DNA from 3 places in the Brevibacillus sp. AY1 genome. Region 2 is predicted to be linked to each of the others. Evidence: riboswitches for the same ligand, from Rfam matches in the RefSeq annotation. Region 2 holds a riboswitch; each other region holds the start of a gene.
What was found. A riboswitch is a leader RNA that binds a small molecule or an ion and turns the genes downstream of it on or off. The one in region 2 is predicted to bind cyclic di-AMP.
Positions count from the first base shown of each region.

Region 1: it holds a riboswitch for cyclic di-AMP, as region 2 does, so the genes downstream of both, JZI27_RS15375 (CAP domain-containing protein) here and JZI27_RS05020 (C40 family peptidase) in region 2, are expected to answer to the same signal.
Region 3: it holds a riboswitch for cyclic di-AMP, as region 2 does, so the genes downstream of both, JZI27_RS23205 (hypothetical protein) here and JZI27_RS05020 (C40 family peptidase) in region 2, are expected to answer to the same signal.

Region 1 covers NZ_JAFLPN010000019.1:16,240-19,512, forward strand. Annotated here, with positions in the region: gene JZI27_RS15360 (hypothetical protein) at 1-302, shown strand, start outside; gene JZI27_RS15365 (cold-shock protein) at 407-610, opposite strand; gene JZI27_RS15370 (rhodanese-like domain-containing protein) at 1,031-1,369, shown strand; cyclic di-AMP (ydaO/yuaA leader) riboswitch at 1,463-1,612, shown strand; gene JZI27_RS15375 (CAP domain-containing protein) at 1,621-2,340, shown strand; gene JZI27_RS15380 (hypothetical protein) at 2,417-2,581, opposite strand; gene JZI27_RS15385 (aminotransferase class I/II-fold pyridoxal phosphate-dependent enzyme) at 2,809-3,273, shown strand, end outside.
Region 2 covers NZ_JAFLPN010000003.1:64,153-67,425, forward strand. Annotated here, with positions in the region: gene JZI27_RS05005 (class I SAM-dependent methyltransferase) at 1-31, opposite strand, end outside; gene JZI27_RS05010 (PspA/IM30 family protein) at 128-841, opposite strand; gene JZI27_RS05015 (LiaF transmembrane domain-containing protein) at 974-1,384, opposite strand; cyclic di-AMP (ydaO/yuaA leader) riboswitch at 1,702-1,840, shown strand; gene JZI27_RS05020 (C40 family peptidase) at 1,845-2,372, shown strand; gene JZI27_RS05025 (response regulator transcription factor) at 2,587-3,273, shown strand, end outside.
Region 3 covers NZ_JAFLPN010000057.1:8,255-11,527, forward strand. Annotated here, with positions in the region: gene JZI27_RS23200 (Na-translocating system protein MpsC family protein) at 1-75, opposite strand, end outside; cyclic di-AMP (ydaO/yuaA leader) riboswitch at 217-356, opposite strand; cyclic di-AMP (ydaO/yuaA leader) riboswitch at 402-541, opposite strand; cyclic di-AMP (ydaO/yuaA leader) riboswitch at 745-885, shown strand; gene JZI27_RS23205 (hypothetical protein) at 1,263-1,640, shown strand; gene JZI27_RS25135 (potassium-transporting ATPase subunit F) at 1,820-1,897, shown strand; gene kdpA (potassium-transporting ATPase subunit KdpA) at 1,924-3,273, shown strand, end outside.

The DNA.
Region 1 (3,273 bases), on a different contig from region 2:
ACCTGGATGAAGTAGAAGTCCGCGTACAAGTTTTGAACTGGGGTACAGCTGTAACCCAAACAAACCCTGTATCCACTGCTTTGGACGTTACACAATTCCTCCTGGGTAATACCCGCACAGCCTTCAATGCCACTATCCCCGCTTCCAACCACTATGAAGTTCGCTTGACCGTAGCTGGCAACGATGAAAACGTCCTGATCAACACTTATGGCCGTACAGCTGTTGGCGGCGGTATCCTGGATGGATACTCTGTCCTCAACAGTGAATTCACTACCGTCGAGATCGAGAACTGCATCTTCTAAAAACACCATAACAAGAAAAAAGAATTATGGTTTAGACCATAATTCTTTTTTCTGTTTTCATGAAAAAAAACTGCCCGCGAACGGACAGTTTTTCGGTAGGAGACTTACAGTTTTACTACGTTCTCAGCTTGAGGACCACGGTTGCCTTGAACGATGTTGAATTGAACGCGTTGGCCTTCGTCCAAAGTTTTGAAGCCATCACCTTGGATTGCGCTGAAGTGAACGAATACATCGTCTCCGCCTTCTACTTGAATGAATCCGAAACCTTTTTCTGCATTAAACCATTTTACTGTTCCGTTCGTTTGCATGAAGAAAACCTCCAAAAGTCAATTTGAATATGCTAGTCATATTTACCGAAGCAAATAAAGCTCACATATCATGTAAAAATACCATTTCTTGTAAAGTAGTATCCTTGCATGATATGTGAATTCATACCTACTTCAAAAATATGTGGTTACCGTGAGAATAAACCGAACTTGCATGTTACACTTTTGAAACCAAAAACAACGAAAGCCCTACCTCTCTTCCATCCTTGCGGCTCCGATGACCGCGCCAGTGTGAATCAGATATCAAAAACGTAATCCACTGTAGAGATCCCTTCATGGTATTACGTATCGGATTTCAAGTAGCATGATTATTCTACCATGTCTGTCCAACAAAATCAACATCTGCCTCTCTTCGACTAGGTGAATCACGTTTTGGTACAATGGTGGACAGGAGGGATATAGATGAACAAACAGACTGTGAATTGCCAAACCTTACAAGAAATGATGGACAACAAAATGAATCTCGTACTCCTGGATGTTCGTGACGTGGAAAAATTTCAATCAGGAAGTCTCCAATCCGATCTGTATGAGACGCACAATATCCCATATATGATGATGAAGGAATCTGACGAGCCACTGGACCCCAAGACAGCCCATCTATGGAAAGACAAGCAGATTGTTACCCTTTGCACATCGGGGAATAAAGCACAAAAGGCTGCGGCACTGCTCCGTGAAAAAGGATTTCAAGCGGTTGCCCTGTTGGGTGGACTGACAGCTTGGAGAGAAAAACAAAACGATTAATGAGAGTAACCAAGTTGCCTTGCTTCCAGTGAACTTCCAAATATTACAGCTATCATTTTCACTCGTATCTTTGTTAAAGTTGTTCATGCCAAACAAAACAACAAGCCGAGACTTCCAGATGGCTGGAAGTGCGGGGGACGATCTTGCGAAGCTCATTCGCTTGGGGTGAATCGCTTTTTGCGATGGGTTGTATCCTCAACCCAAATCCGACAACTAACCTCGTAGGCAAAAAAAAGGAGACGATGTGAATAATGAAGAACTTCGGTACTATTACCATCGCACTGGCACTTGGATTCGGAATCAGCCTTACTGGCTTTGTAGATACAGCTTCTGCAGCTGCAAAATCCCCAACACCAACAAATAACCAAGCACCTTGTCTGCTTCAATCCAACTTCAAGCAATGGATCCCGCAGATGACACAATGGTATGGATCCAATCAACCATATGCTGGTTTTCAACAACAGCAGCCCGCTGCACCACAACCCAAAGCTCCCGTACAGCAGCCTGTCCAGCAAGCACCTGTTCAACCACAAGTGCCAGCAAATAATCAAGCTCAACAGCCTGTAGCTGCACCTGCGCAACAAGGACAACAAAATGATCAAGCTGCTGCATTTACCAAAGAAGTTGCCGATCTGGTCAACCAAGAGCGTGCAAAAGCTGGTCTTGCTCCACTGCAATTCGATGCTGCTCTCTCGAAAGTAGCGACTGCAAAAGCAGCGGATATGGCACAAAACAACTATTTCGATCACAATAGCCCTACCTACGGTTCTCCATTTGACATGATGAAGCAATTCGGAATCTCCTACATGACAGCAGGAGAAAACATTGCAATGGGTCAACAATCTCCACAAGAAGTCATGACCCAATGGATGAACAGTGAAGGTCATCGCCAAAATATTATGAATGGTTCTTTCACTAAAATTGGTGTTGGCTATGTAAATGGATACTGGGTTCAATCCTTTATTGGATAATTAAACAGGCAGCCGTGCTTCTCGTGAGAAGAAGCACGGCTTTTCCATTGTATCGGAAGAAATAAACGCTGTTTCATCAACCTTGTTGATGCTGCCCCTGCTCACTTGTATTCGAAGTGCTGCAGCAACAGCCGTCGCTTCCCTGCTCCAACAGCTCAACCTCTTTTTGGTTCATTTTTTGTTTTGTTGGGTAAGCGGATACTTCTTTCAACTCGGTATTGATGTCTGACTGTTTACTCATCCGGTACAACCTCCCCGTTTTTACTCGTCTTACGGCTTTAGTATGTGTGCACTTTGTGTACGCATCCTTTTTAAATGATGGAATCGGATCTGTTCAAGACACATGTATCGAGAAAAGTACTTTGTGCAAAAAGTAAGGTGAAATCATCCCCTTCTAGATGACAAATGCATGTAGATACGCTATCTTTATTGGTAAACCAACTGTCGTACATGAAGAGGGAGGCTACCATGCATTCACTGGCATCGCATCTGAACCAAACCATTCAGCGTGAAAATCCGCATGTATTCCACATGCTTTCTCATGTTGGGAAGCTCATTTACTTCCCAAAAGAAGGAATCCTCAGTCAATCAGCTGAAGCAAAGGCGAAAGCCAAAAAATACAATGCAACGATCGGGATCGCTCTGGAAGACGGTCAACCGATGCATCTCAAAGTCATTCAGGATACATTGTCCGCATATAACCCCAAGGACATCTATGAGTATGCTCCTCCTGCAGGCAAGCCAGAGCTTCGTGCAGCTTGGCGCAAAAAAATACTCGAGGAGCAGCCTAGTCTCGCGAATAAGACGTATGGAACTCCGATTGTGACCAATGCACTTACGCATGGACTGAGCGTCGTTGCTGACCTGTTCGCGGATGTAGGGGACAGTGTGATCATCCCAGACAAGAACTGGGAAAACTACGAGCTCACCTTC
Region 2 (3,273 bases):
AACGCCGTAAAAAGGCCAAAAAGTCTGCCAAGAATCCGTACCTCCTAGGGGAAAAGCAGCCTGATGAGACAGGCTGCCTAATTGCCACTATCTATTCTTATCTAGTTCGGCGGAACGGTCTCTTAGATCAGGATTGATCAGCTTTAACAGCTGGTGCTGGCTTATCTGTCTTTTCCTTCTTATCCACCATTGCCGCCTTTATGCTCGCCAATTCCGCATCCAGCTCATCTTTTTCCAGCTCGGACAGTGCATTCTCCAGTCCGTAGCTTGGCTGGCGCCATTGCCCACTCATTTGGGCTTCTGCTTCCATGCGGATCACTTTTTCTTCCATGCGGGCAAATCCACGCCCTGCAGTCTGTGTACCAATGCCAACTACTGCGTGATTCACCTGTTTTTGCGTACGAGCTACCTGTGCACGTGCCATCAGCGTGAACCTTTTCGCACGCATTTTGTAGAACTCTTCCTTCAGCTCGTTCAGTTTTTCTCTCATCTGTGTCGCCGCTTCAGAAGCGGTCAGATAGAGCTGCTCGTATTCCAACGCGCGTGCTTCAAACTGCTTCTTGTCCGCCAAAGCTCGACGGGCAAGCTCATCCTCACCCTCAGCGAGCGCCAGCTTCACCTGACGATCTCTTTTCTCTACTAAGGCATTTGCTTCTTCCCACTGCTGACGGAATTTCTTTTCCAGTGCCACCTGACGGGCTACCGCCACTTCAACCTGGCCAATTTCCACTTCCATATCTCGCATATATTGATTCAGCATGACTACTGGATCTTCCATAGAATCCAATGCATCATTCACCGAAGCTACAGTCAGGTCACGCAATCGTCTAAAAATACTCATTCTCTTTTCCTCCTCATCATATCACATCAGAATGGTCTTCCAAAGTACTTCGTTCAACCCTACTAGCTTTTTTGAATGAACCGTGTTGGCCGTATATCCTTTCCCCATGCAGAGAGGGGCAAGCGATTTTGGTTACGACCGTTTTGTTTTGTTCACTCTGCTTTCCCATTGATCCAACGTTTCTTCTTTTAATACTCGACGCGCCCATTGCCGTTCCCATTCAGGTGGTGCCTCCTTGGAAACATCATCCTTGGAACGAATCAGCCGGTATCCCAGATAGATGACCCCGACCGCCAGAAGGCTGGTAAACAGTAGATGCAGCTTTCCAATCAGCATCAGGAACCCGAACAGAAAAATCAGTATGCCCCAGAAGCGAGACCCTGAACTTCCCATGATTTTTCGAGCTCCGTAGATCATGATCACTGCCGGTATCAGCAGTCCGATCACATCACCACTGTCGATGCCGATCTGATCTAACAGAACCAATCCACCAATGAGCAGTAGAACCAGCCCGAGCAGAATCTTTCCAGACCGTTCTCCCATCTTGCGTTTCCCTCCTCTCTACATCTGTTGATGCAGATGTCTTCCTCATGCCTTTATTCTAGCCCCAGACACCTGCCTGCCATAACGGGCGAGCGGTTGGTTTTTCCCTCCGTCCTCGGACGGATGTTGATTCCTGCCTCAATCGGACGAGCACGATCGACAAACCCTAAAGACCCAGACCGAATCAGGCCCTGTTCTGTCGAAGGGATTTGGTTACACCATCTGACAATAAATTGTGACGAAATTGTGAACAAACAGGATAATAAAAGGAGATTCCGGATGAGCATGGAATACGTAGGAGTGCTCGTGTAAAAAAATATCGAAAATAGCCGAGTTCCGTTTGACGGAAACGGGGGAACCATGTATTTGGGGTGAATGGCTGTCCACTTTGACAGTCTAGGGAGTCCTTTCGACCGAACCCTTCAGCTAACCTCGTAGGCTCATGAGAGGAGCAGTTCTTTTGCGCAAGTTGTTTGCTTCATTACTGATTGTTGGATTACTTGTGATGGGAGCCGGCGCTGCGCATGCGGAAGAGCAGACAACAAAGCTGCAAGATGTTGTCAGTGAACTCTACGGTGTCCCTTACAAAACTTCCGGCAAGACCAAAAAAGGATTTGACTGCTCCGGTTTCACAGGCTATGTCTTCAAGGAATTAGGTGTGGAATTGCCAGCGAGCTCTGCTGCCCAGTACAAGGTTGGTACTGCTGTTGATAAGAAGGATCTGCAACCAGGCGATCTTGTCTTTTTTAACACGAACGGCCGCAGCATCTCTCACGTAGGCATCTACATCGGAGACGGAAAATTCGTTCATTCTGAATCTGGCCGCGGCGTCGTCAACACCAAGTTGAACGACCCTTACTACTGGAGCAAGCGTTACGTAGGTGCCAAGCGCGTCAACGTACCTGTTCTGGAAGCAAAGGCAGAGGAAGTACCGGCAACTCCGGAAAAAGAAAAGGCTGTTCAAGCAGCTTCGTTGCCGCAAAACTAAACATCCATCAACACCATGTAAGCCAGGGATCTTGATCTCTGGCTTTTTCTGACTCCATTTAGTACCAGGTGTCAAGATGTGACGCTATTTTTTTGGACTTTGTCAGAATATGCTTTATTTTTTTCGAAAACGCTTCAAGTCATGTTATGATAGGCATGAGTATCCACTGAAAAAAATGCTCACTATTATATAGAAGTAACTGGGGGTATATCCTGTGCAAGATCATATTCTTATTGTGGATGATAATCAAGAAATCATAGAATTGCTGGAAGATATATTGGAAAACGAGGGCTTTCAGGTATCCTCTGCCGAGAACGGTGCCGAGGCCCTGATGCAGCTAAAGCGAGGAGAAATTCCAAACCTGATCCTTCTCGACATCATGATGCCGAACATGAGCGGCTACGAGCTTTGCTCCCAGATTCGCCGGGAGTGGGATTTGCCTATTTTATTCTTGAGCGCAAAAGGCAAAGCTGTAGACAAGGTAGTCGGCTTCGAGATCGGCGCAGACGACTACATCACCAAGCCGTTTGATACAGAAGAGCTGCTTGCCCGCATTCGCGCTCACCTGCGCCGTTACGAGCGGATTCGCAAGCACACCGAGGAACAGCCGGAAAAAGAAGCTTCTTCGTCCCCAATCACGATCCTGAAATTCAAAGGACTGGAGATTCACAAAGAAACGTACTCCGTTTTCGTGAGCGAACAGAAAATTGAGCTCTCTACAAAGGAGTTTCAATTGCTGACGTTCCTTGCAGAAAACGCCGGAATCGTCTTTACCCGCGAGCAAATCTATGATCGGGTATGGGGTTATGGGTACGGCTCCCTGAATACCGTGACCGTGCACATTAAAAATCTGCGCGAAAAACTGGAAACAGACCGCCAATTCATCAAAACGCAGTGGGGG
Region 3 (3,273 bases), on a different contig from region 2:
TCCGATTAAATCACGTTGAAACTTTATAAATGCTGAATTAATATCAGCTTCTAGATTCTTTTTTAAATTAAACATAAAGCCTCCATTGTAGATGTAAGATTTAAATGCTCAATATTAAATCCAAAGTTACCTTTAATAGGGCCTAAATTCATCAAAAAGAAGCTGTTAAAGTGGTCATTTTAAACAAGTATTTTTCTACAAAAAACATGGAAAATGGCCTTTCTCCAACAACGCTTACGGGGTTAGCTGTCGGATTCGGATGATTAGAGTCACCCTACCTTGTGAAAGGATTCACCCCAAGTATAATAGTTAAAGTGGTTCCCCCGCTTCAAATATGAATTCAGCGGTATTTTCTATGAATTAATAAAGTTTTAAATAATAACTAGAAAAATAAATTCACCTACTCTCTCCAACAACGCTTACGGGGTTAGCTGTCGGATTTGGGTGGTTAGAGTCACCCTACCTTGTAAAAGGATTCACCCCAAGTACAATAGTTAAAGTGGTTCCCCCGCTTCAAAATCGAATTAAGCGCTTGAGGTTAAAATCGAATATATCATACTACTAGAAAAAATCGTTGTAAAGGGTATCTGTTTGATCAAAAATTTCTATGCACTATGTATTTAAGAGAAATAATGTTAAATAAACTACTTAAAATGAGAAATATAAAATTTTAATTATTATAAATAGTTCTTAATTACTATTTACAATATTTGAAGTTTAAATTAAGATTTCAAACATAAACCAATTGTATATCGGCTTAATCCTGAGAACTCAGGAACGGAGGAACCAATCTTTTGGGGTTAATTCTACAATTGTAGAAGGGATGAGAAACTCTTTCGCCATCCTACCCGTCAGCTAACTTCGTCGGCTAAAGCGAAGGAGGTCACAAAGACCACCTTATTTCAAGGGGCTATTTTTGTATGGGTTCATGCAAAAAAGCAGCTTGATTGATACGTAGGTCTTTTTTATTATGCCTATAATTGAAAAAGTTTCGTGGAAGACAGAACGCAGAGAGGGCTTTAAGGCTTGCTAGGCGCTAAGTAGACCAATGAATACTTTTTCTCCATTCAAATGTTTTGCTGTTGCAAATCATTCATTCATCAAAATATGTGAATTTATTTTCACTATTGTGATTTGGATGTTTTTTGTACGGTTACATGACGGAGAAAGAGTAATCATTGGTCTTTTTTGTTTTACTTGCATTCAAGGAAATAGCAATCTTTATCGGCGAGCCAGTTCTATCTATTAAGGAGGAAATAAAAATGGAGAAAAAGTTAATTGTATGTAGTGAAAGCTTATACACGCCAATCGTTTCACTGATCGAGCATGAGGATTCAATGGTAGTTAAGTCATTTAACCAATCTTTTTTAACACAAATACAAAACAGAAAAACAAACATTGTAAACTTAGCAGATTTGATTGATCAATTCATGCAATATGAGGAAGTTTATATCATCGCAGATTCTTTAAATGAAGGGTTTGAATTAACCTTATTCTTTTCTGAAATAAGAACCAGAATGATTATTGTTGTCACTCATAACAGCAGATATATTCCAATTTATAAAATACTAGGAGCAAAAATTGTCATGATTACTAAACCTGGTGAGGATTCTTACCGTTGGTTGCACCGTGTTGTTTAAATTTAAGGAGGTGATTTTCAAGAATCAGATTTAGAATAACCACACTACTAATATGTCATTTAAGAAAGGGAGATTTATATGGATTTAATATCTATTGGCTTAATTATTTTATCATTTGGATTGTTTTTTGGATTTGCTAAATTTTGTAACGAAGTAATTGAAGAGAAAGGAGAAGAGTAATGATCATTTTACTAATCCTTTCGATTGGAATTGCTATTTATTTAACTGATGCACTTATTCATCCTGAAAGATATTAAATTTCATTTTACATGGAGGAAAAGAAATGGATTTTTTACAAATAGCATTGGTTTTGATTCTTGCACTAATTATTGCCATACCAATGGGTAAATACATCGCGCTAAGTTTTTCACTAGAAGAAACGAAGCTTGATCGTGTATTCGGTCAGGTAGAAAAAATCATCTATAAATTATCTGGCATCAATCCAATCAATATGAATTGGAAGCAGTATGCAAAAGCTTTATTGATTAGTAACTTAGTTATGTTTGCCATATGTTACTTGATTGTAAGGTTACAAGGTTTCCTACCGTTCAACCCAAATAATATAGGTGCTATGGAAGAATTGTTATCCTTTAATACGGTTGCAAGCTTCTTAACAAATACAAACTTACAACATTATAGTGGTGAAACTGGGTTATCATACTTTTCTCAAATGACTGTGATTACCTACTTAATGATGACAACACCAGCAACAGGTCTTGCCTTTTGTATGGCGTTCATCCGAGGGGTTACTGGACAAATGAGCTTGGGAAACTTTTATGTGGATTTAGTTCGTTCTCTGACTCGTATTCTCATCCCAGCATCACTTGTTGTAGGACTTTTATTAGTTGGTCAAGGAGTTCCACAAACACTAGATGGAACAGTAACTGCTACAACACTTGAAGGAGAAGAACAACAAATAGCTCGTGGGCCAGTTGCATCATTAGAATCGATTAAGCATTTAGGTACAAATGGTGGTGGATTCTTTGGTGTGAACGCAGCTCATCCATTTGAAAACCCAACACCGTTTTCAAATATTTTACACATACTTTCAATGCTGTTTATCCCAACTTCAATCGTATTCGCTTTTGCTTATATTGCAAAAAAACGAAAGCTAGGTTGGATTCTGACAGGTACGATGGGGGTTATATTCTTAGCGTTGCTTACGACGATTTACGTGAATGAATCAAATGGAAACCCAGCATTATCTGAAATTGGTCTCACCCAAGAAGAAGGAAGCATGGAAGGGAAAGAAGTAAGATTTGGAATTGCTCAAAGTGCACTATTCACAACTGTTACAACTGCTGCAACGACAGGATCAGTTAATAACATGCATGATACTTTAACGCCTCTTGGTGGATTTGTGCCATTAGTGTTAATGATGTTCAATAATATCTTTGGTGGAGAAGGCGTAGGGTTCGTCAATATCATCATGTATGCAATATTAGCAGTCTTTATTGCAGGGTTAATGGTTGGACGTACACCGGAATTTTTAGGTCGGAAAATTGAAGCCAAAGAGATGAAATTAATTGCTATTACCATATTAATACATCCGTTAATCATCTTAGTCCCATCAGCCATTGCGTTAGCAACAGAAATGGGTTCGTCTGCTATTTCAAATCCTGGTTTCCACGGA